3 regions of the Pantoea sp. SGAir0418 genome follow, and region 1 is predicted to be linked to each of the others. Evidence: predicted binding sites of a transcription regulator. Region 1 holds the regulator's gene; each other region holds the start of a gene.
The links. Region 1 encodes PhoB, which activates phosphate uptake and scavenging genes when phosphate is short. Its sites were predicted from a motif close to CTGTCATAAAACTGNCNNAT; they were not measured.
Positions count from the first base shown of each region.

Region 1 (7,733 bases):
GCTGATGACCCGGTTTGATGAAACGCAGCGGCTCAAAGCCACCGGAGCGCTCATTATCGTACTCGAGGAAAAACGCGTCGATGTTCACGCTGCCAAACAGAATTTCCGCCACCGGCTCGTAGCCGCCTTCCGAGATCCAGGTCGAGCGGAAGTTACCACGACACACGTGCAGGCCGACGGTGAGATCCGCCGGTTTATCTTCCAGCGCGCGATTCAGTACCTGCGCATAAATGTGCGCCAGCTGTTGCGGATCTTCACCGCGCTCGCGAATTTGCTGCTGCTGATCGCCTGAACACAGGTACGCCCACACGGTGTCATCCAGCTGCAGATAGCGGCAGCCAGCGTCGTAAAATGCCTTGATCGCATCCTTGTAAGTCTGTGCCAGATCGGCGAAGTACTGCTCCAGATCCGGATACACCGTGGCATCAATCACTTTACGGCCGCCGCGGAAGTGCAGCACGCTCGGGCTGGGAATGGTCATTTTCGCCACCGCATCGCCGGCCACGCTTTGCAGGAAGCGGAAATGGTCCAGCATCGGATGCTGCGGGTTAAAAGCGACTTTGCCGGTGACCTTCACGCCGTGCGCTTTGGTCTGCACGCCGTTGAACTGAATGCCCTGATCGGCCTCGAACAGCTCGACGCCGTGCAGATGGCCAAAGAAATCAAAGTGCCACCAGGCGCGGCGGAATTCACCGTCGGTCACTACCTGCAGACCGCTGGCGCGCTGCTGCTCCACCACCTGGCGAATCGCATCGTCTTCTACCTGACGCAGCTGGTCGGCGCTGAGGGTGCCACTGGCGAACTGCTCGCGTGCCTGCTTAATGGCAGCGGGACGCAGAAAACTGCCGACGGTATCGGCGCGGAACGGGGCGGTGTTGCGTTGCATATTCACTCCTGCACTGGCGCATAATTGCGTCAGGGTATAATTGCGTATGGTTATTTTTGGCCATCTGGATGGCTATATGTCCATAAGAGTGACATGCCGCCCTGCCGGCGGCAATAGAAGAAAATTCAGGGGACGTGAAAAAAATTCATGATCGGTCAGCGTGAATTAGTTTTGCGCAATCGCCGCGCGCGCCTGCGCGATCTGGCTATCGGACAGCGGCAGGTAGCCGGCCTCCGTTACGCGGCGCTGACCCTGCGCAGAGAGCACCTGCTGCAGAAAGGCGGCGACCAGCGGCGGCAGCGGTTTGCCGGGTGCCTTGTTAACGTAGATATACAGCGGGCGCGACCACGGATAACGGCCGCTGCGGATCGATTCGGCATCTGGCATAACGCTGTCGCCGCTGGCGGTGACGATCGGCAGGGTTTTCACGCCGCTCAGGTGAAAGCCAAAGCTAGCGTAGCCGATGCTGTTCGGCGTGCTGGCGACCGCCTGCACCACCGCCGCCGAGCCGGGAAACTCCGCGACGTCAGCGCGGAAATCGCCGCGACACAGCGCCTGCTGCTTGAAAAAGCCCCAGGTGCCGGAAGCGGAGTTACGGCCAAAGCGCTGAATACTGCGCGTTGCCCAGTTCGCCGTATACAGGCCAACATCGCCCCAGCGCTGTGGCACCTGCTGTGCGCCGCACAGCCGGGTCACGGAGAACAGCGCATCCAGCTGCGGCTGACTGATGGACGGCAGCGGATTGTCCTGATTAACCACCACCACCAGCGCATCCATCGCCACCGGCACCGCCAGCGGTGCATAACCATAGCGCGCGATAAACAGCTGACGCTCATCCACCTGCATCGGCCGGCTCATGGCGCCAAGCTGAGCGGCCCCTGCGGCCAGCGCGGTCGGCGCCGTCGACGATCCCGCCGCCTGCACCTGCACGTTAACGCCCGGCGACTGACGGCTGAAATCTTCGCCCCACAGCGTCATCAGATAGCCCAGCGTGTCCGAGCCCACGCTGCTCAGGTTGCCGGTCAGCATGCTTTGCTGAGCCGTCGCCAGCAGCGGGCACAGTAATAAAAGAGAGAGCAGCAGCGATTTCATCACAGAGTCCGGTGGCGTTTACTGCGCCACATTCTCGCGGATTCCGTTCGCCACAATCAAGCGCGGTGGCAGCACGAAGCGGAAGCAGGTTTCCTGATGCGGCACGCTGCTGATCTCCAGCCGCGTGGTGTGGTGGCCGAGCGCGTGCTTAACAATGGCCAGCCCCAGCCCGCTGCCGCCGGTGGCGCGCGAGCGCGCTTTATCCACGCGGTAGAAGCGTTCGGTCAGGCGCGGCAGATGCTCCTCGCTGATGCCGGGCCCGTTGTCGCACACTTTAAATTCGGCGCCCTGTTTGGTGCGCAGCCAGCTGATGTCGATGCGCGTGCCATCCGGCGTGTGGTTCACCGCGTTATACACCAGATTGGAAATCGCGCTGCGCAGCTGTTCATCATTGCCGAACACCTTCAGGTGTGGATCGGTATGGAAATGGATGCTGTGACGGCCCTGGCTGAGGGTTTCCGCCTCGCGCTGTAACAGCAGCAGCATGGTCGGCACATCCACCGTCTCTTTCAGATCAATGGCGGGAGCCGCTTCGATGCGTGACAGCGTCAGCAGCTGCTTCACCAGGCTGTCCATGCGTCGCGTCTGCTCCTGCATGGTATTGAGCGCCTTGCTGCGGGTGCGCTCGTTCATCCCGGCATCGTCCATCATCTCCAGATAGCCCTGCAGCACTGTCAGCGGGGTACGCAGTTCATGGCTGACGTTGGCGAAGAAGTTACGCCGCGCCCCTTCCAGCTGGTGCATCTGGGTGACGTCACGCGCCACCATCAGCCACTGCCCTTCGCTGTAAGGCATGACGCGGAACTCCATGTGATGCTGATTATTCAGCACCAGCGTCAGCGGCTTGTTGAAGTCGCGCTGGCGGATATAGCGGGAGAATTCAGGGTAGCGCAGCAGGTTGAGGATATTCTGGCCATTATCTTCCGGCCAGCGCAGCCCGAGATGCTGCTGGGCCAGACCGTTACACCAGAAAATGGTGCCCTCTTCGGTGGTGAGCACCACCGCGTCCGGCAGCGACTCGGCCCCGCTGCGAAAGCGTTTGATCAGATTGCCCAGCTCGCGCCGGCGGCGGCGATTGCGCAACTGCATTTGATACAGGCCGTAAAACAGCGGTTCCCAGCTGCCGCGCCCGGTGGGAGGCGTCATTGAACGATCAATCCACAGCCAGTGCGACAGCCGCATCAGATTTTTGAAGTGCCAGAACAGCACGCCGCACACGGCCAGTAACAGCCACCACGGCAGATAGCCAACCAGCAGACCCAGCACCAGCGCAGGCAGACACACCAGCGCCAGCTCGGTCAGTAATCTCTTCCAGGAGAGTCGTTCCAGCACGGTAAAAGACTCCGTTTAGTAGCGGGCAGAGAAACGATACCCTGTTCCGCGAACGGTTTGTACCATGCGATCGTGGCCGGAAACTTCCAGTGCTTTACGTAAACGACGGATATGCACATCCACGGTGCGGTCTTCCACATACACGTTAGTGCCCCACACGTGATTCAGCAGTTGTTCGCGGCTGTATACGCGCTCCGGATGCGTCATAAAGAAGTGCAGCAGTTTGTATTCGGTCGGTCCCATTTCCAGCGGCGTGGTTTCGGACATCACGCGATGCGAGGAGGGATCGAGGCTCAGCCCCTGCATCTCAATCACCTCTTCCACCGCCATCGGTGAGATGCGGCGCATCACGGCTTTAATGCGCGCCATCAGCTCTTTGGGCGAGAACGGCTTGGTGATGTAATCATCGGCGCCCACTTCCAGCCCGCGCACGCGATCTTCCTCTTCGCCGCGCGCCGTCAGCATCATCACCGGAATATCACGCGTCATGGCTTCACGCTTTAAATGTTTGATGAACTGAATGCCGCTGCCGCCGGGTAACATCCAGTCCAGCAGAATCAGATCGGGCCAGGGTTCGATCAGCTTGCCAATCGCGCTGTCATAGTCCTCAGCCTCAATCGGCTGATAATCGTTTTGTTCCAGCACGAAACATAACATTTCACGGATGGGAGCTTCGTCTTCCACAACCAAAATGCGCTTAGCCATTATTACTCCTGCGATTGTGACGGCATGTCACGGGGGTTTGCGGCGCCATTATGCGTCAGTTTTGTGACACTTTTATGAAAAACCCACCTCATGATAATCAGATAAAAAGCGCAATTGTGACAACCGGTTTCGCTTTTTTTTCATTGCGTTGTTAAGCGGTTATACTGCCGCTTTGCGATAGCAGGCACGGAGCATTCATGCGCATTATTCACACCGCTGACTGGCATATCGGTCAGTTCTTTTACAGCAAAAGCCGCGCCGCCGAGCACCAGCAATTCCTCGACTGGCTGCTGGCCGCGATTGTGCAGCATCAGGTGGATGCACTGATCGTCGCTGGCGACCTGTTTGATACCGGTTCGCCGCCCAGCTACGCACGCGAACTGTTTAACCGTTTCGTGGTGGCGCTGCAGCCCAGCGGCTGCCAGCTGATTGTGCTGGCCGGCAACCATGATTCGGTCGCCACGCTGAATGAATCGCGCGAGCTGCTGGCCTGCCTCAATACCCGCGTCATTACCAGCGCCACGCCCGGCGGCGAGCAGCAGGTGCTGACGCTGCAACAGCGCGACGGCACGCCGGGCGCGCTGCTGTGCGCCATTCCCTATCTGCGTCCGCGCGACATTCTGCGCAGCCAGGCGGGTCAGTCCGGTCGCGATAAGCAGCTGTCGCTGCTGCAGGCGATTGAGCAGCACTATCAGCACTGTTATGCCGCCGCTGTGGCGCAGCGCGAAGCCATGGGCAGTACGCTGCCGATCATCGCCACCGGGCATCTCACCACCGTGGGCGTCAGCAAGAGCGATTCGGTGCGTGATATCTACATCGGCACGCTGGACGCCTTTCCGGCGCAGGCCTTCCCGCCAGCCGACTACATTGCGCTGGGCCATATACATCGCGCGCAGCGCATCGCCGACAGCGATCACATCCGCTACAGCGGTTCGCCGATTGCGCTCAGTTTTGATGAGCTGGGACGTGAGAAAAGCGTATTCCTGCTGGAATTTAGCACCCGGCTGGAGTCCGTCACACCGCTGGTTATTCCGTCATTCCAGCCGATGCAGATGTTAAAAGGCGCGATGGCGGAGATCGAACAGCAACTGACCGCGTTTCACACCTATGAAGGCGATCTGCCGGTGTGGCTGGATATCGAAATCACCACTCAGGAGTACCTGAGCGATCTGCAGCGCCGCATCGAACAGCTAACCGACGCGCTGCCGGTTGAGGTGCTGCTGGTGCGCCGCAGCCGCGATCAGCGTCAGCGCAGCCTGGCGCGGCTGGAGAACGAAACCCTGGGCGAACTGAAAGTTGAAGAGGTATTTGCCCGCCGGCTGGCGCTGGAGGAGCAGCTGGAGGATGAACAGCGCGCGCAGTTAACGCAGCTGTTTCGCAGCACGCTGGCGACGCTGGAGGATCCGGGCGCATGAAAATTCTGACGCTGCGTTTTAAAAACCTCAACGCGCTGCGCGGCGAGTGGTTTATCGATTTCCGCCGCGAGCCGTTTGCCAGCAACGGGCTGTTCGCCATCACCGGCGCCACCGGCGCGGGTAAAACCACGCTGCTGGATGCCATCTGTCTGGCGCTCTATCACCAGACGCCGCGCCTTGGTGGCCTGTCGCAGAGCGAAAATCAGCTGATGACGCGTGACACCGCTGAGTGCCTCGCCGAAGTGGAGTTTGAGATCAAAGGTGAAGCCTGGCGCGCCTTCTGGAGCCAGAACCGCGCGCGCGGCCTGGCGGAAGGTAAACTGCAGGCGCCGCGTGTCGAACTGGCGCGCGTGGCGGACAACCAGATCGTCGCCGATAAAGTCGGTGACAAGCTCAAAGCCATCGAAACCTTGTCCGGTCTCGATTTTGCCCGCTTCACCCGTTCTATGATGCTGTCGCAGGGGCAGTTTGCCGCCTTCCTCAATGCCAAACCCGGCGAGCGCGCCGAGCTGCTGGAGGAGCTGACCGGCACCGAAATCTACGGCCACATCTCGATGCAGATCTACGAGCGCTGGCGCACGGCGCGCGCGGCACTCGACACGCTGCGCGCCCGCGCCGGTGCGGTGCAGTTGCTCGACGACGCCCGCCGCGCCGAACTGGCGCAGCAGCTGGAGCAGCTGACCCGCACCGAACAGGATCTGAGCGAGCAGCTGGCGCAGGCCCAGCAGCAGCAGCAGTGGCTGACGCAGCAGCAGCAGCTCAACGCGGAGCAACAGCAGGCGCAGCAGGCGTTGCAGGCTGCCGCCACGGCCTGGCAGCAGGCGGAAGGCGATCGCCAGCGGCTGGCGCGTGCTGAACCGGCGGAGAAGCTGCGCGACAAACTGCAGCAGCGCGAACAGCTGCAGCGCGACCAGCAGACACTGAACCAGCAGGCGCAGCAGTTACAGCAGCAACAGCAACAGGCGCAAGCGGCGCTGCAGCAGGGTGAAAGCCACTATCAGGCAGCACAGCAGGCGCGTGAACGTGCGCTGGCCGAACAGCAACAGCTGGAGACGCTGCTGAGCGAACAGGTGATCCCGCTCGATCAGCAGATCGCCAGCCGTGCACAGCAGCTTGAGCAGCAGCAGGCGCTGCTGAGCGAACAGCAAAAAACGCTGTTACTCAGCCAGCAGGCGCTGGATCAGCATCAGCAGGCAAGTGAACGCTTACAACAGCAGCTGGCGCAGCAGCAGGCGTTTCGCCTGAGTGAAGCCGCTGTCGCCCGCTGGGGCGGCGAACTGGCGCGCTGGCAGGCCGAACTCGCCCGGCTTGAAGAGCGTGAGCAAACGCTGACGCAGCTCAGCGCGCAGCAGCAACAACTGCATAGTCAGCTCGAACAGCAGCAGCAGGCGCTGCAGGCGCGCGAACAGGCGGCACAGCCGCTGCAACAGGCGGAAGCCGCGGCACAGCAGCAGCGCCAGCAGGCGGAGCAGGTGCTTACTTCGCTGGAAGCAGAGATCGCCAGCCCGGCGCTGCGGACGGCGCTGGCGCAGCATCAGCAGCAGCGCGGCGTACGTCAGCAGCTCAGCCTGCTGGCGGCACAGTGGCAAACGCTCCAGCCGCAGCGCCAGCAGCGCCAGCTTAAGCTGCAGCAGTTACAGCAGCATGCTGAGCAGGAAGCGCTGGCATTGCAGCAGCTGCGCGAGGAGTACAAGCGCGAGCATCAGACGCTGCTGGACGTGCGTCGCCTGTGCGAGCTGGAGCGCACGATTATTCAGCTGGCCGACGAGCGGGCGAAGCTGCAGCCGGAACAGCCCTGCCCGCTGTGCGGCTCCTGCCAGCATCCGGCCATCGACCGCTATCAGCAGTTACAGCCGGATGAAAATCAGCAGCGGCAGGCGGCGCTGGAAACGCACGTGGCGCAGCTCAGGGAAGCCGGCACCGCGCGGGGCGAGCAGCTCAAACTGTCGCAGCAGCAACAGCAGGCGCTGCAACAGGAAATCGCCGACCTCGACCAGCAGATCGCCGCCACCCGCGAGCGCTGGCAGGCGCTGTGCGGTGAGCTGGCGCTTACCTTCAGCGCTGAACAGCACGCAGAATTCAGCGCCTGGCAGCAGCAGCAGGACGCGCTCGAAGCCCGCCAGCAGCAGCAGTTGCAGGCGCGTGAACAGGCGGCCGTCACGTTGCAGCAGGCCAAAGACGCGCATCTGCAACAGCAGCAGCGCTGGCAGCAACATCAGCAGCAGCAACAGCTGGCACAGCAGCAGCTGGCCAGCGCCCGGCAGCAGCGGGATGAGATCGATCAGCGCGTCAGCGGTGAACGG
Region 1 is NZ_CP027911.1:3,022,905-3,030,637, forward strand. It holds gene C1N84_RS14210 (cobalamin-independent methionine synthase II family protein) at 1-886, opposite strand, end outside; gene C1N84_RS14215 (PstS family phosphate ABC transporter substrate-binding protein) at 1,052-1,978, opposite strand; gene phoR (phosphate regulon sensor histidine kinase PhoR) at 1,997-3,310, opposite strand; gene phoB (phosphate response regulator transcription factor PhoB) at 3,326-4,015, opposite strand; gene sbcD (exonuclease subunit SbcD) at 4,213-5,430, shown strand; gene C1N84_RS14235 (AAA family ATPase) at 5,427-7,733, shown strand, end outside.

Region 2 (7,733 bases), 1.1 Mb from region 1:
TGCATGTAGGAATTTATGGCGCGTTATTTCATATTTACTTTTTTTTGTCTGGTGCTTTTATCCGATGCACTGGCATCGTCATTCAGTGTGAATATTTCCGGTAACGTGATGGTACCTGCCGACTGTAAAATAAATAATGGTATGCCGATCAGTGTTAATTTCGGCGATGTGCGCACCGATAAAATAGATGGGAAAGCGTATCAGCAACCTGTGTCATTTACGCTTTCCTGCACTAATCTTCCCTCTAATGCGCTTAAACTCCAGCTACAGGGGAATGCAGCCAGCTTCGATAGCGGCGCGTTACGCGCATCAGTTAGCGGTTTAGGTATTGCGTTTTTTAAGTCTAACGCTGAAAGGTTAAATATTAATACCAGCTGGGTAAACTTTACTTATCCCGCGCTGCCGGTTATTACTGCCGTCCCGGTGAAAGATAAAAGCAGCAGTTTAACGGGCGGAAGTTTTACTTCAGCGGCAACACTGGTAGTGGAACTGCAATAAATGAAACGAACGTGGTTAATGGCACTATTGCTGCCCGCTATGTTGAAGTATAGTGCAGTGGCTGCTTTCAGCGTGCAGGCTAACTTCAGTGGACAGCTAATCGAACCACCGTTATGTCAGATTAACGGCGAAAAGCCAATTATAGTGGAGTTTGGTTCAGTGGTTATTTCCCAAATCAATGGCGACAGCTACAGAAAACCTGTTTCCTGGACGTTAACCTGTAGCAATAATCCCGATAAGAGTATGCGTGTACAAATCAGTGGCACCGGAAGCGCATTTAATGCTGCTTTGCTGGCGACCAGCCAGCGTGATTTGGCGATACAGATATTAAGCGGTAAAAATGGCGAAAACGCCCTGGCACTGAATAACTGGCTGCCGTTTACCTTTCCTGCGCTGCCCGTCATTCAGGTGGTACCGGTGAAGAAAAACGCCGCGGTCTTAACCAGCGGTGACTTTTCTGCTTTTGCTGCGCTGGTGGTTGAGTACCAGTAGATGATCGGCGTTGACGCAACCACAGGATTAGACCAATGCTAACAGGGCTTGTTTTCCGCTATCTGGCTTTTTTCGCTGGCCTGCTGCTGTTCTTTTCAGCGCAGGCGATGGAAGCCCCGCGCGTGGATGGCATTCGCTGGGTCAACGCAAGCCAGGTTGAAATTACCTGGTCAGTGGTGGATGTCGGTATGATATCCGGCTATGCCCGCTGTAACTCTTCAGAGAGAACCTGCGCAGCAGGCATTGGTGTCAGCGCCTGGTTTATCGGGCATGGCACCGTATTCAGCGCTGCGGGCGGGCCGCAAATTTACGTCGATCAGGGCGAGAGCCTTGCCTCGGTGGCTGAACGTTTTATCCGTTTTAATGGTCGGGGTGGCAAGTTTCTGCGTAACTCAGATACCCGTTATTACAGTTCATACTGCGGCAGCTTTGTGACAGCCTCCGCGACCGTAACTGACTATTCCGGAATGGTTGCGCCCTGGGCACCTTGCGTCAACATTCCGGTGGTGCCGGTATCCTGTTCGGTAAGCGGAGCCGCGCTGAATATTAATCATGGTACGCTGGCCCCGGCCGCCGTTAATGGCGCCAAAGCCAGCGTTAACTTCTCGCTTTTCTGCAACCGTGATGTGAATATCAGTTTTGCGCTTGCCGGTGGGATCAATATCCTCAAACTGAGCAACAACATCAGTACGCTGTTATCACTGGCTGACGGGAGCCTGAATAAACCGCAATTAGTGCGGGCTAACGTGACAACGCCGTTCACGCTGATTTCGACGCTCTCCTCAACAACCCCCAGTCCCGGTAACTTTACTGGCAGCACGGTGGTTTTCATTAATTACCTCTGATTTGCCAGCCGACCCGGTTGTCATATAACTGTCACAATTCGTACATTTCACTGTCATCAAACTGTCCTATTTTGCCTCCAGCAGCAATCAATGACTCTTACTAAAACGGCGTCAAGCCTGATTTTTAATCCCCTGGAGGGAACATGACACTGATGCGTAGCACCGTAGCCCGAATTCTCGCCGCCACCTTCGCAGTAAGCGCGGTTTCTGCTTTTGCAGCCACCGACCTGACAGGCGCAGGCGGGACGTTCCCGGCACCGGTTTATGCCAAGTGGGCAGCAGAGTATCAGCAAGCCACCGGTAGCAAAATCAACTATCAGGGTATTGGTTCCTCGGGTGGCGTGAAGCAAATCATCGCCAAAACCGTGGATTTCGGTGCGTCCGATGCGCCGATGAAAGAAGAAGATCTGCAGAAAAATGGCCTGTTCCAGTTCCCGACGGTGATCGGTGGCGTGGTGCTGGCGGTGAACATTCCCGGCGTTAAATCCGGTGAGCTGACGCTCGACGGTAAAACGGTCGGCGACATCTATCTCGGCACCATCAAAAAGTGGAACGATCCGGCGATCACCAAACTGAACCCGGGCGTGAAGCTGCCAGACACCAACATCAACGTGGTGCGCCGCGCGGATGGTTCCGGCACCTCTTTCGTCTTCACCAGCTACCTGTCTAAAGTGAACGAGACCTGGAACAGCAAAATCGGTAAAGGCAACACCGTCAACTGGCCAACCGGTCTGGGCGGTAAAGGTAACGACGGCGTGGCCGCGTTTGTACAGCGTCTGCCGGGCTCGATTGGCTACGTAGAGTACGCCTACGCCAAACAGAACAACCTGACTTACACCAAACTGGTTGATGCCGACGGCAAGCCAGTGGCACCGAGCGAAGCCAGCTTTGCTAACGCCGCCAAAGGCGCTGACTGGAGCAAAACCTTTGCCCAGGATCTGACCTTCCAGAAAGGCAACGACGCATGGCCGATCACCTCAACCACCTTCATCCTGATCTATAAAGAGCAGGCGAATGCGGAGAAGGGCAGTGAAGTGCTGAAGTTCTTTGACTGGGCGTACAAAGGCGGCAGCAAAACCGCCACGGCGCTGGATTACGCAGCGTTGCCAGAGAGCGTAGCGAATCAGATTCGTGCTGCCTGGAAAGCCAACATCAAAGACAGTTCCGGTAAAGCGCTGTACCAGTAAGTGTATGACCCGGCCAGCGTCCGCGCTGGCCAGCCTGATGGGCGGCCTTGTTGCCGCCCTGATTACCCTCTGAGATCGAGAATTCTATGGCTGCCACTAAGCCGACGTTTAAAGCACCGGGCAAGCAGGGCGACATGATATTCGGCGCGCTGGTGAAGCTCTCCGCGCTGATCGTGTTACTGCTGCTGGGTGGCATTATCGTCTCCCTGATTTTCTCCTCCTGGCCGAGCATCCAGAAATTTGGCTTCTCCTTTCTGTGGACCAAAACCTGGGATGCGCCAAACGAAGAATTTGGTGCGCTGGTGCCGATTTACGGCACCCTCGTAACCTCACTGATTGCCTTAATCATCGCGGTGCCGGTGAGTTTCGGTATCGCCCTGTTTCTGACCGAACTGGCGCCAAACTGGCTGCGCCGTCCGCTGGGTACCGCGATTGAGCTGCTGGCGGCCATTCCCAGCATCGTGTACGGCATGTGGGGCCTGTTTATCTTTGCTCCGCTGTTCGCGGAGTATTTCCAGACGCCGGTTGGCGAGGTGCTGGCAAATATCCCGATCGTCGGCGCGCTGTTCTCCGGTCCGGCCTTCGGCATCGGCATTCTGGCGGCGGGCGTGATCCTCGCCATCATGATCATCCCTTACATCGCCTCGGTGATGCGCGATGTGTTCGAACAGACGCCGGTGATGATGAAAGAGTCGGCCTACGGCATCGGCTGTACCACCTGGGAAGTTATCTGGCGCATCGTGCTGCCGTTCACCAAAAACGGCGTGATCGGCGGCGTGATGCTGGGTCTCGGCCGCGCGCTGGGCGAAACCATGGCGGTCACCTTTATCATCGGTAATACCTACCAGCTGGACAGCGCGTCGCTGTTTATGCCCGGCAACAGTATCACCTCAGCGCTGGCGAACGAGTTCGCCGAAGCCGAATCCGGCGTGCACGTGGCGGCGCTGATGGAGCTGGGCCTGATTCTGTTCGTGATTACCTTTATCGTTCTGGCGATCTCCAAACTGATGATCCTGCGTCTGGCGAAGAGTGAAGGAGCCCGTTCATGACAGCAATTGAAATGCAGGCGCGCGCCGAGCTGGAAGCCTCGCGCCGTAAAATGCAGGCGTGGCGCAGCACCAAAAACAAAATTGCCCTGACGCTCTCGCTGCTGACCATGGCGTTTGGCCTGTTCTGGCTGATCTGGATTCTGTTCACCACCGTCACGAAAGGGATCGACGGCCTGAGCTGGACGCTGTTTACCGAATCCACGCCGCCGCCCAACACCGCGGGCGGTGGTCTGGCGAACGCCCTGGCGGGCAGCGGCCTGCTGATTTTCTGGTCCACCTTCTTTGGCACGCCGCTGGGCATTCTGGCGGGTATCTACCTGGCAGAATATGGCCGCAAGCACTGGCTGGCGGAAGTGATTCGCTTCATTAACGACATCCTGCTGTCCGCGCCGTCGATTGTGGTCGGCCTGTTCGTGTACACCATCGTGGTGGCGCAGATGCAGCACTTCTCCGGCTGGGCCGGTGTGATAGCGCTGGCGCTGCTGCAGGTGCCTATCGTGATTCGTACCACCGAGAACATGCTGCGGCTGGTGCCAGACAGCATGCGTGAAGCGGCTTATGCGCTGGGCACGCCGAAGTGGAAGATGATCTCGGCTATTACGCTGAAAGCCTCGGTCTCCGGCATCATTACCGGTGTGCTGCTGGCGATTGCGCGCATTGCCGGTGAAACCGCACCGCTGCTGTTCACCGCGCTGTCGAACCAGTTCTGGAGCACCGACATGATGCAGCCGCTGGCCAACCTGCCGGTGACCATCTTCAAATTCGCCATGAGCCCGTTTGCCGAATGGCAGAGCCTGGCGTGGGCCGGTGTGCTGATTATTACGCTGTGCGTGCTGCTGCTGAACATCGTGGCGCGCGTGATTTTCGCCAAAGGCAAACACTAATTTTCCGGCGCGGCTTCGGCGGCGCTGCACATGAGAGATGAGCAATGAGTATGGCAACTCCTTCTGCCGGTAAAATTCAGGTGCGCAATCTGAACTTCCACTACGGTAAGTTCCACGCGCTGAAGAACATTAATCTGGATATCGCCAAAAACCAGGTGACGGCGTTTATCGGTCCGTCGGGCTGCGGCAAATCCACCCTGCTGCGCACCTTCAACAAAATGTACTCGCTCTATCCGGAGCAGCGTGCTGAGGGTGAAATTCTGCTGGATGGCGACAACATTCTGGCATCGCATCAGGATATCGCCCTGCTGCGCGCGCGCGTCGGCATGGTGTTCCAGAAGCCGACGCCGTTTCCGATGTCGATTTATGACAACATCGCCTTTGGCGTGCGGCTGTTTGAGAAGCTGTCGCGTGCCGATATGGACGAGCGCGTGCAGTGGGCGCTGAGCAAAGCCGCGCTGTGGAATGAAACCAAAGACAAGCTGCACCAGAGCGGTTACAGTCTCTCCGGCGGTCAGCAGCAGCGCCTGTGCATCGCGCGCGGCATCGCGATTCGCCCGGAAGTGCTGCTGCTGGATGAGCCATGTTCGGCGCTGGATCCGATCTCTACCGGACGCATCGAAGAGCTGATCACCGAGCTGAAGCAGGATTACACCGTGGTCATCGTGACCCACAACATGCAACAGGCGGCGCGCTGTTCCGATCACACGGCGTTTATGTATCTGGGCGAGCTGATTGAGTTCAGCGACACCGACACGCTGTTTACCAAGCCAGCGCAGAAGCAGACAGAAGATTACATCACCGGTCGTTACGGCTGATTCAGGAGAGAAACATGGATAATTTAAATCTGAACAAACATATCTCCGGTCAGTTCAACGCGGAGCTGGAGCACATTCGTACTCAGGTGATGATCATGGGTGGCATGGTGGAGCAGCAGCTTACCGATGCCATCACCGCGATGCATAACCAGGATGGCGAACTGGCGCGCCGGGTGATCGATGGTGACCAGAAGGTCAACATGATGGAAGTGGAGATCGATGAAGCCTGTGTGCGCATCATCGCCAAGCGTCAGCCTACCGCCAGCGACCTGCGTCTGGTGATGGCGATCATCAAAACCATTTCGGAGCTGGAACGCATCGGCGACGTGGCGGAGAAGATCAGCCGTACCGCGCTGGAGAAGTTCGGTCAGCAGCATCTGCCGCTGCTGGTGAGCCTCGAGTCGCTCGGGCATCACACCGTGCAGATGCTGCACGATGTGCTGGATGCCTTCGCGCGCATGGATCTCAACGAAGCCATCAAGATCTACCGCGAAGACAAAAAGGTGGATAAAGAGTACGAAGGTATTGTGCGCCAGCTGATGACCTACATGATGGAAGATCCGCGCACCATTCCCAGCGTGCTCACCGCGCTGTTCTGCGCGCGCGCCATCGAGCGCATCGGTGACCGCTGCCAGAACATCTGCGAAATTATCTTCTATTTCGTGAAAGGTCAGGATTTCCGTCACGTGGGCGGTGACAAGCTGGATGAACTGCTGTCGGGCGACGACGGCAGTAATAAACCCTCCTGATTGACGTGATGACTGCCTGTTAGCGCTGAGGCTGACAGGCAGTGCGCTTGATTTCTGCCTGTTCTCCACCTGCCGCTCTCTTTATACTTGGCGCACATTTTTCTGCCAGGTGCTGTTTTATGTCCTCTGCAAATAACAACAAAACCGCCGTTACGCCGGCGAAAGCGATGGTGGCTGCCGTCAGCGGCTATGCCATGGATGGATTTGATCTGCTGATTCTGGGCTTTATGCTGCCGGCGATCAGCGTGTCGCTGGCGCTGGATGCGTCGCAGGCCGGTTCGCTGGTGACCTGGACGCTGATCGGCGCGGTGGTCGGCGGCATTGTGTTTGGTCATCTGAGCGATCGCTACGGCCGCATCCGCATTCTGACCGTGACGATCCTGATGTTCTCGCTGTTCACCGGGCTGTGCGCCGTGGCACAGGGCTACTGGGATCTGCTGGCGTATCGTACGCTGGCCGGTATGGGGCTGGGCGGTGAGTTTGGCATCGGCATGGCGCTGATTGCCGAAGCCTGGCCGAAGGAGAAGCGTAACCGCGCCTCGGCGTGGGTGGGTATCGGCTGGCAGCTCGGCGTATTGCTGGCGGCCTTTATCACGCCGCCGCTGCTGAGCGTGATTGGCTGGCGCGGTATGTTCCTGGTTGGCCTGCTGCCGGCGCTGGTGTCGTTTGTGATTCGCCGCAGCATGGGCGAGCCGGAAGCCTTCACCCGCCATGTGGAAAAAGCCCCGCAGCTCTCCTTTTCCGCGCGCATTAAACTGCTGTTTGCCGATCGCGCCACCAGCAAAGCCAGCCTCGGCATTCTGATTCTTTGTTCGGTGCAGAATTTTGGCTATTACGGCCTGATGATCTGGATGCCAAGTTATCTCTCTTCCAGCTTCGGCTTCAGCCTGACCAAATCCGGCCTGTGGACGGCCGTTACGGTAGTGGGCATGACGTTCGGCATCTGGCTGTTCGGCGTGCTGGCGGACCGCTTTGCGCGCTGGAAGATTTTCCTGCTGTACCAGTTTGGCGCCGTGGCGATGGTGGTGGTTTACGCCCAGCTGCGCGACCCGACGGTGATGCTGTTTACCGGTGCCATCATGGGGATGTTTGTTAACGGCATGATTGGCGGCTACGGCGCGCTGATATCGGACACTTTCCCACCGCAGGCGCGCGCCACCGCGCAGAACGTGCTGTTCAACCTCGGCCGCGGCGTCGGCGGTTTCGGTCCG
Region 2 is NZ_CP027911.1:4,079,029-4,086,761, forward strand. It holds gene C1N84_RS18985 (fimbrial protein) at 16-498, shown strand; gene C1N84_RS18990 (fimbrial protein) at 499-990, shown strand; gene C1N84_RS18995 (MrpH family fimbial adhesin) at 1,026-1,835, shown strand; gene pstS (phosphate ABC transporter substrate-binding protein PstS) at 1,979-3,022, shown strand; gene pstC (phosphate ABC transporter permease PstC) at 3,109-4,071, shown strand; gene pstA (phosphate ABC transporter permease PstA) at 4,068-4,955, shown strand; gene pstB (phosphate ABC transporter ATP-binding protein PstB) at 5,000-5,773, shown strand; gene phoU (phosphate signaling complex protein PhoU) at 5,788-6,522, shown strand; gene C1N84_RS19025 (MFS transporter) at 6,642-7,733, shown strand, end outside.
Region 2: the regulator PhoB is predicted to act here: its motif matches at 1,886-1,905, upstream of pstS (phosphate ABC transporter substrate-binding protein PstS).

Region 3 (7,733 bases), 780 kb from region 1:
CCTATCACTGGGTGCGGGAAGGGATTCAGGCCGGACGCCATATCCTTAATCAGGTGGCGCAGATTACGACACCGATTCTGCTGCTGCAGGCCAGTGAAGACGACGTGGTGGATAACCGCGCGCAGGATCTGTTTTGTGAGGCCATGGCGGCAGCGGGACATGCGGTGGAAGGCACCACGCCTTACATCATTCAGGGCGCGCGTCACGAGATCCTGTTTGAAACAGACGCCATGCGCGCCGAAGCGCTCAATGCGGTGGTCGACTTTTATCAGCGCCACCGTGACTAATGTATTCTTAGACATCAATACCAGAGGCCTACATGTACCACATCGTTGCATCCGACCTGGATGGCACGCTGCTTTCTCCGCAACATCGTCTGACGCCGTTTGCCCGCACCACGCTGCAGGAACTGGTGGCGCGCGATGTGCATTTTATCTTTGCCACCGGACGCCACTACATCGACGTCGGTCAGATGCGCGATAAGCTCGGCATTCCGGCGTATATGATCACCTCAAACGGCGCGCGCGTGCACAACGCCGACGGCGAACTGGTGTTCAGCCACAATCTGGACAGCGATATCGCCAGCGAGCTGTATGGCCTGAAGTATCACGATGAGAAAATCCTGACGCACGTTTACCGCGACGATGAGTGGCACATCAGCCGCCATAATCCGCAGGAAGCGGAGTTTTTCCAGGAATCGGTGTTCACCTATCAGGTGTATCAGCCCGGCATGCTGGCCACCGACGGCATCAGCAAAGTGTTCTTCACCTGCGACGATCCGGAGCATCTGGTTCCGCTGGAACAGGCGATTGAAGCGCGCTGGGGTGACCGGGTTAACGTCAGTTTCTCGCTGCCCACCTGTCTGGAGGTGATGGCTGGCGGCGTCTCGAAAGGGCACGCGCTGGAAGCGGTGGCGAAACAGCTTGGCTATTCGCTGAAAGAGTGCATCGCGTTTGGCGACGGCATGAATGATGTCGAGATGCTGAGTATGGCGGGCAAAGGCTGCATCATGCGTAACGCCCATCAGCGCCTGAAAGATACCCTGCCGACGCTGGAAGTGATTGGCAGCAACGCCGATGACGCGGTGCCACAGACGCTGCGTAAATTATTCCTCGCCTGAATAAAACGGGCCGGTATGCACCGGCCCGCTCAGATTACGCCTGCTGCTGCTTGTGGCGATGCTCGCTGACCATGGTCAGCAGCAGTAACACCACCGCCAGCACCGATCCGACAATCATCACTAAGAAACCGCCGTCCCAGCCGAAGAAATCCACGGTGTAACCGACAATCGCACTGGCTGCCACCGATCCGCCGAGATAGCCGAACAGACCGGTAAAGCCTGCCGCAGTGCCGGCCGCTTTTTTCGGTGCCAGCTCCAGCGCGTGCAGACCAATCAGCATCACCGGACCGTAGATCAGGAAGCCAATGACGATCATGCAGATCATATCTATGCCCGGATTGCCCGGCGGGTTCAGCCAGTAAATGATGGTGGCGATGGTCACCAGCGTCATGAAAAACACCCCGGTGGCGCCGCGATTGCCGCGGAATACCTTGTCCGACATCCAGCCGCACAGCAGCGTGCCCGGAATCCCGGCGTATTCGTACAGGAAATAGGCCCACGAGGATTTATCCAGCGTGAAGTGCTTCACCTCTTTCAGATAGGTTGGTGACCAGTCGAGGATGCCGTAGCGCAGCAGATAAACGAACACGTTGGCCAGCGCGATGTACCACAGCAGCTTATTCGGCAGCACGTACTGCATTAAAATCTGCTTCGCCGTCAGCTCCTGTTCGTGGTTCTCGCTGTAATCCGGCGGATAGTCATTCTTCCATGCCTCAATCGGTGGCAGCCCGCACGACTGCGGCGTATCGCGCATCAGCGCAAAAGCGATGATGGCGACGAGGATGGCACCAAACGCCGGCATATAGAGCGCGGCTTTCCAGTCGTTAAACCACGCCATGCCGAGCAGGAACAGCAGCGGAGGAATGCCGCCACCCACGTTGTGCGCGCAGTTCCATACCGACACAATGCCGCCGCGCTCTTTCTGCGACCACCAGTGCACCATGGTGCGTCCGCACGGTGGCCAGCCCATGCCCTGGAACCAGCCACACAGAAACAGCAGCACGAACATCACCATGATGCTTGAGGTTGCCCACGGCACGAAGCCCATCACCAGCATCACGGCGGCGGCGAGAATCAGGCCGGCGGGCAAAAATACCCGCGGGTTGGAGCGATCCGAGACCGATCCCATGATGAATTTGGAAAAACCGTAGGCGATGGAGATGCCGGAGAGGGCAAAGCCAAGGTCGCCGCGGGAAAAGCCCTGTTCGACCAGGTAAGGCATCGCCAGCGCAAAGTTTTTGCGCACCAGATAATAGGCGGCGTAGCCAAAGAAAATGCCGAAGAAGATCTGCCAGCGCAGACGACGATAGAGCGGATCGACGCGATCGTCCGCCACCTGGGGCTGGTGTGGTGCAGGTTTAAAAATACTCAACATCAGAATGGCCCTCCAAGGGCGCAATATAGTTATCGATTCCCAGCAGGTTGGGGCAAAAAAAGTACGACAGCGAACAGAAAGCAACCTTTCCATTTCGCGCACAGAATAGTGATGGTTACGCGCAGTTACTGTGACGTGTGACACATATGTTACAGTTTTATGACAATAAAGAGCGATATAAACCAGTAAATGTTGGATTTCGCGCATTTGTGCCAGAGAAAACGGCGCGCTGCCTCATAAAAATCGCCGCCCGCCGGTCAACCCGCCATGCGGACGCGTGCCTGCTGACCGGGCAGGGAAGATGCGATCGTGTTTAATTTCATCACATGTCAACCAGATTATCCCGCCAGCGCGCTGTAGTTTGTTTACACTAGCGCCAGTGTTGAACTTTAGGATACATAACCGTGCTGTTGCTGATCGTTACCACCATTCTGTGGGCTTTTTCTTTTAGTTTAATCGGGGAGTATCTGGCGGGGCAGGTGGATACCTGGTTCTCGGTGCTGATGCGTTTAGGCCTGGCGGCGCTGGTCTTTCTGCCGTTTCTGCGCTGGCGCGGTTACCGCGCCTCAACGTTGCTGCTCTATATGCTGGTGGGCATGCTGCAATTAGGCATCATGTATCTGATCAGCTTTGAGGCTTATCTCTATCTCAGCGTGCCGGAATTCCTGCTGTTTACGGTGATGACGCCGCTGTATGTCACGCTGATTTATGACCTGCTCAGCAAGCGCCCGCTGCGCATTGGCTATGCCTTTAGCGCCCTGCTGGCGGTGCTCGGTGCGGCCATTATCCGCTACGACAAAGTCAGCGATGATTTCTGGTTCGGACTGCTGCTGGTGCAGGCGGCTAACATCTGCTTTGCGATTGGCATGGTGGGCTATAAGCGCCTGCAGGAAGTCCGTCCAATGCCGCAGCACACCGCGTTCTCGTGGTTCTATCTTGGCGCGGTGCTGATCGCGGTAATCGCCTGGTGCATCTGGGGCAATCCGCACAAGCTGCCGACCACCACGCTGCAGTGGGGCGTGCTGGTGTGGCTGGGCGTGGCCGCATCCGGACTGGGTTACTTCATGTGGAACTACGGCGCGACCCAGGTCGATGCCGGGACGCTGGGCATTATGAACAACATGCACGTGCCGGCAGGATTACTGGTGAACCTGGCGATCTGGCAGGAGAAACCGCACTGGCCGAGCTTTATCGCCGGGGCGATAGTGATTTTTGCGTCCCTGTACGTGCATAAACGCTGGGTACTGGGACACACGGCCAAAAGCGGCAGTTCAGGCGCTTAGCTTTTTTTCGCGGGTGTCGATGGCCGCTGAATCAGCGTTAAGCCTTTCAGGAAGTTACGCAGAATCTGGTCACCGCACTCGCGATAATTTTTATGATCCGGATTACGGAAAATCGCGCCGATCTCGGCCTGTGACACCTTGAAGTTAGCCTTCAATAAAATATCCGGGATATCGGTGGTTTTCAGCGCGAAGGCGATGCGTAACTTTTTGAGAAAGATATTATTGTTCATGCGGCGCTCAACCGACGGGGCCGGCGCGTCTTCGCTTTTGCCGCGACGGTAGAAAATCAGACCGTTGAGGAAGTAGCCCATCAGCACATCCGGCAGTTTACGAAACGCCTCATCGTCATCTTTCTTCAGCCACGCCTGCACATCTTCACGCGGTACTTCACTGCCCGCCAGCGCAAAAATCTCCACCACTTTGCTGTCGCTCAAATCCAGCATATAGCGCACGCTGCGCAGCACATCGTTATTGGTCATGGTGAAACTCTCCGGTAGCGGTTAAGGCGGCGCATTATAGAGCAGGCAGGGCGGGGATAACAGCACGGGCGACATTGGCCGCCCGCGGCATCAGGACGAGACCGGCTGCAGTGAACCGGGGCGCGAGGCATCGCGCACGTAAGGCAGGTGCTCGCAGGCGTGCTGACGGGCAAAGCGCACAAAGGCCTCCAGCACCGGCTGCCGCTGCTCGCCGTCGCGCATCGCCGCATATAAACGGCTCCACAATCCGTCGCCCAGCGTGCGTGTCACCACCAGCCCCTGGTGCTCAAAGCTCTCTACCACCCAGTGCGGCAGCGCGGCAATGCCCATGCCGGCCGACACCATCTGGATCAGCAGCAGCGTATTATCCACGTTCTTCAGCGCCGGGCTGACGCCGGCTGGCTGTAAGAAGTTACGCCACACGTCCAGCCGCTGACGCTGTACCGGATAGATCATCAGCACCTCATCGGCCAAATCTTCCGGCGTGATGTGGGCCAGCTGCGCCAGGCGGTGATCCGGCGCCAGCACCAGCCGCACCTCAAAATCAAACATCGGCGCATAGAACAAACCGCTGCGCGGCAGAATATCGGACGTCAGCACCACGTCCAGTTCGCCCTGCTGCAGCGCCGGCTGCGGATCAAAGGTCACGCCGGATTTGAAGTCCATCACTACCTGCGGCCAGCTCTGACGGAAATTGTTCAGGGCCGGCGTCAGCCACTGGATGCAGCTGTGGCATTCGATAGCGATGCGCAACGTGGTCTGATGCGGCTCATGACAGGCCTGCAGCGCCTGCTGGATCTGCGGCAGAATCTGCTCCGCCAGCTGCAACAGAATCTCTCCCTGCGGCGTAAAACGGAGCGGCTGGCTCTTACGCACGAACAGCCGGAAGCCCAGCCGCTGTTCCAGGTCGCTGAACTGGTGAGACAACGCCGATTGCGTCTGATGAAGCTGGGCGGCGGCGGCAGCCAGCGAGCCGGTGTGCCGTAACGCCTGCAGCGTCCGCAGGTGTTTGAGTTCGATCATGAGAGTCCTTCACATCGAGATTGAACAAATTGCGCTTGAGACACATACAGTACCCGCAGATTATAGCGGTGTAAACATCTGGACGGCTAAACATCTCAGTCAGACGCGACGGCCACTTTACCTTTGTCCAGCTAACACGCTCAGCGCACGGCAGGATTGCCCGCTGGATGAACGTAAATCGGTTGCTGCGACTGTCGCACAGCGAACAACTTCTGGAGAATCTCACATGACCATTCTGAACCATACTCTCGGTTTCCCTCGCGTCGGGCTGCGCCGCGAACTGAAAAAAGCGCAGGAAAGCTACTGGGCCGGGAACAGCTCACAGGACGAACTGCTGGCGGTGGGTCGTGAACTGCGCGCCCGTCACTGGCAGCAGCAGAAAGACGCCGGTGTTGATCTGCTGCCGGTCGGCGATTTTGCCTGGTACGATCACGTGCTGACCACCAGCCTGCTGCTCGGTAACGTACCGGCACGGCACCAGAATAAAGACGGCTCGATTGACCTCGACACCCTGTTCCGCATCGGCCGCGGTCGGGCGCCCAGCGGCGAGCCCGCAGCAGCGGCAGAGATGACCAAATGGTTTAACACCAACTATCACTATATCGTGCCGGAATTTATTCAGGGTCAGCAGTTCCGTCTCAGCTGGACGCAGCTGCTGGACGAGGTGGATGAAGCGCTGGCGCTCGGCCACACCATCAAACCGGTGCTGCTGGGGCCGGTGACCTATTTATGGCTGGGTAAGGTGAAAGGTGACGCCTTTGACCGCCTGTCGCTGCTGCAGGCCATTCTGCCGGTGTACCGTCAGGTGCTGGCAGAACTGCGTCAGCGCGGCATCGAATGGGTGCAGATTGATGAGCCGGCGCTGGCGCTGGAACTGCCGCAGGCGTGGCGCGAGGCGTTTAAACCGGCGTACGACGCGCTACAGGGCGAAGTGAAACTGCTGCTGACCACCTACTTTGACAGCATTGGTCAGAATCTTGATGTCATCAAAACGCTGCCGGTGCAGGGCCTGCATGTTGATCTGGTGCACGGCAAAGACGATCTCCAGCAGCTCAACCAGCAGATCCCGGCGGACTGGCTGTTGTCGCTGGGGGTGATCAATGGCCGTAACGTCTGGCGCGCCGATCTCACCCGCTGGTATGAGCGCCTGCAGCCACTGCTTGGCCAGCGTCAGCAGCTGTGGATTGGATCTTCCTGTTCACTACTGCACAGCCCCATTGACCTGAGCGTGGAAAACCGCCTCGACGACGAGGTAAAAAGCTGGTTCGCCTTTGCGTTACAGAAGTGTACGGAGCTGTCGCTGCTGAGTCAGGCACTGAACCAGCACGATGCCGCTGCGCTGCACGCCTGGAGCGCGCCGATTCGCGCCCGGGCAAACTCTGCTCGCGTGCACAACCCCGCCGTGGCGCAGCGTCTGGCGCAAATCCAGGCCAGAGACACTGAGCGCAACAGCAGCTACACCGTGCGTGCTCAGGCGCAGCGTCAGCGCTTTAACCTGCCGGCGTGGCCCACCACCACCATCGGTTCTTTCCCGCAGACGACCGAGATTCGCGGCCTGCGCCTCGACTTCAAAAAAGGCAACATTGACGGCGGCCACTACCGCACCGGTATCGCGGAACACATCCGACAGGCGATTGCGGAGCAGGAGCGTCTGGGGCTCGACGTGCTGGTGCATGGCGAAGCCGAGCGTAACGACATGGTGGAGTACTTCGGCGAAAACCTCGACGGCTTTGTTTTCACGCAGAACGGCTGGGTACAGAGCTACGGCTCGCGCTGTGTTAAGCCGCCGGTGATCATCGGGGACGTCAGCCGCCCGCAGCCGATTACCGTCGAGTGGGCAAAGTATGCGCAGTCGCTGACCGACAAACCGGTGAAGGGCATGCTGACCGGACCGGTCACCATCCTGTGCTGGTCGTTCCCGCGGGAAGACGTGACGCGCGAAACCATCGCAAAACAGATTGCGCTGGCGCTGCGCGACGAAGTGCAGGACCTGGAAAAAGCCGGTATCGGCATCATTCAGATTGACGAACCGGCGCTGCGTGAAGGCTTGCCGCTGCATCAGTCTGACTGGGCAGCCTACCTGCGCTGGGCGGTGGACGCGTTCCGCCTCAACGCTGCGGTGGCGCAGGACGAGACGCAGATTCACACCCACATGTGTTATTGCGAGTTCAACGACATCATGGATTCGATTGCCGCGCTGGACGCCGACGTCATCACTATCGAAACCTCACGTTCTGATATGGATCTGCTGGATGCGTTTAAAGCGTTTGAGTATCCGAACGAAATCGGGCCGGGCGTGTATGACATCCACTCACCCAACGTACCGAGCGTGGAATGGATGGAAGATCTGCTGCGCAAAGCGGCGCAGAGTATTCCGCAGCAGCGTCTGTGGGTGAACCCGGACTGCGGCCTGAAAACGCGTGGCTGGAGTGAAACGCGTCAGGCGCTGGCCA
Region 3 is NZ_CP027911.1:3,802,117-3,809,849, reverse strand. It holds gene pldB (lysophospholipase L2) at 1-287, shown strand, start outside; gene yigL (sugar/pyridoxal phosphate phosphatase YigL) at 320-1,120, shown strand; gene glpT (glycerol-3-phosphate transporter) at 1,155-2,495, opposite strand; gene C1N84_RS17745 (carboxylate/amino acid/amine transporter) at 2,900-3,778, shown strand; gene C1N84_RS17740 (YehS family protein) at 3,775-4,257, opposite strand; gene metR (HTH-type transcriptional regulator MetR) at 4,348-5,280, opposite strand; gene metE (5-methyltetrahydropteroyltriglutamate--homocysteine S-methyltransferase) at 5,507-7,733, shown strand, end outside.
Region 3: the regulator PhoB is predicted to act here: its motif matches at 2,642-2,661, upstream of glpT (glycerol-3-phosphate transporter).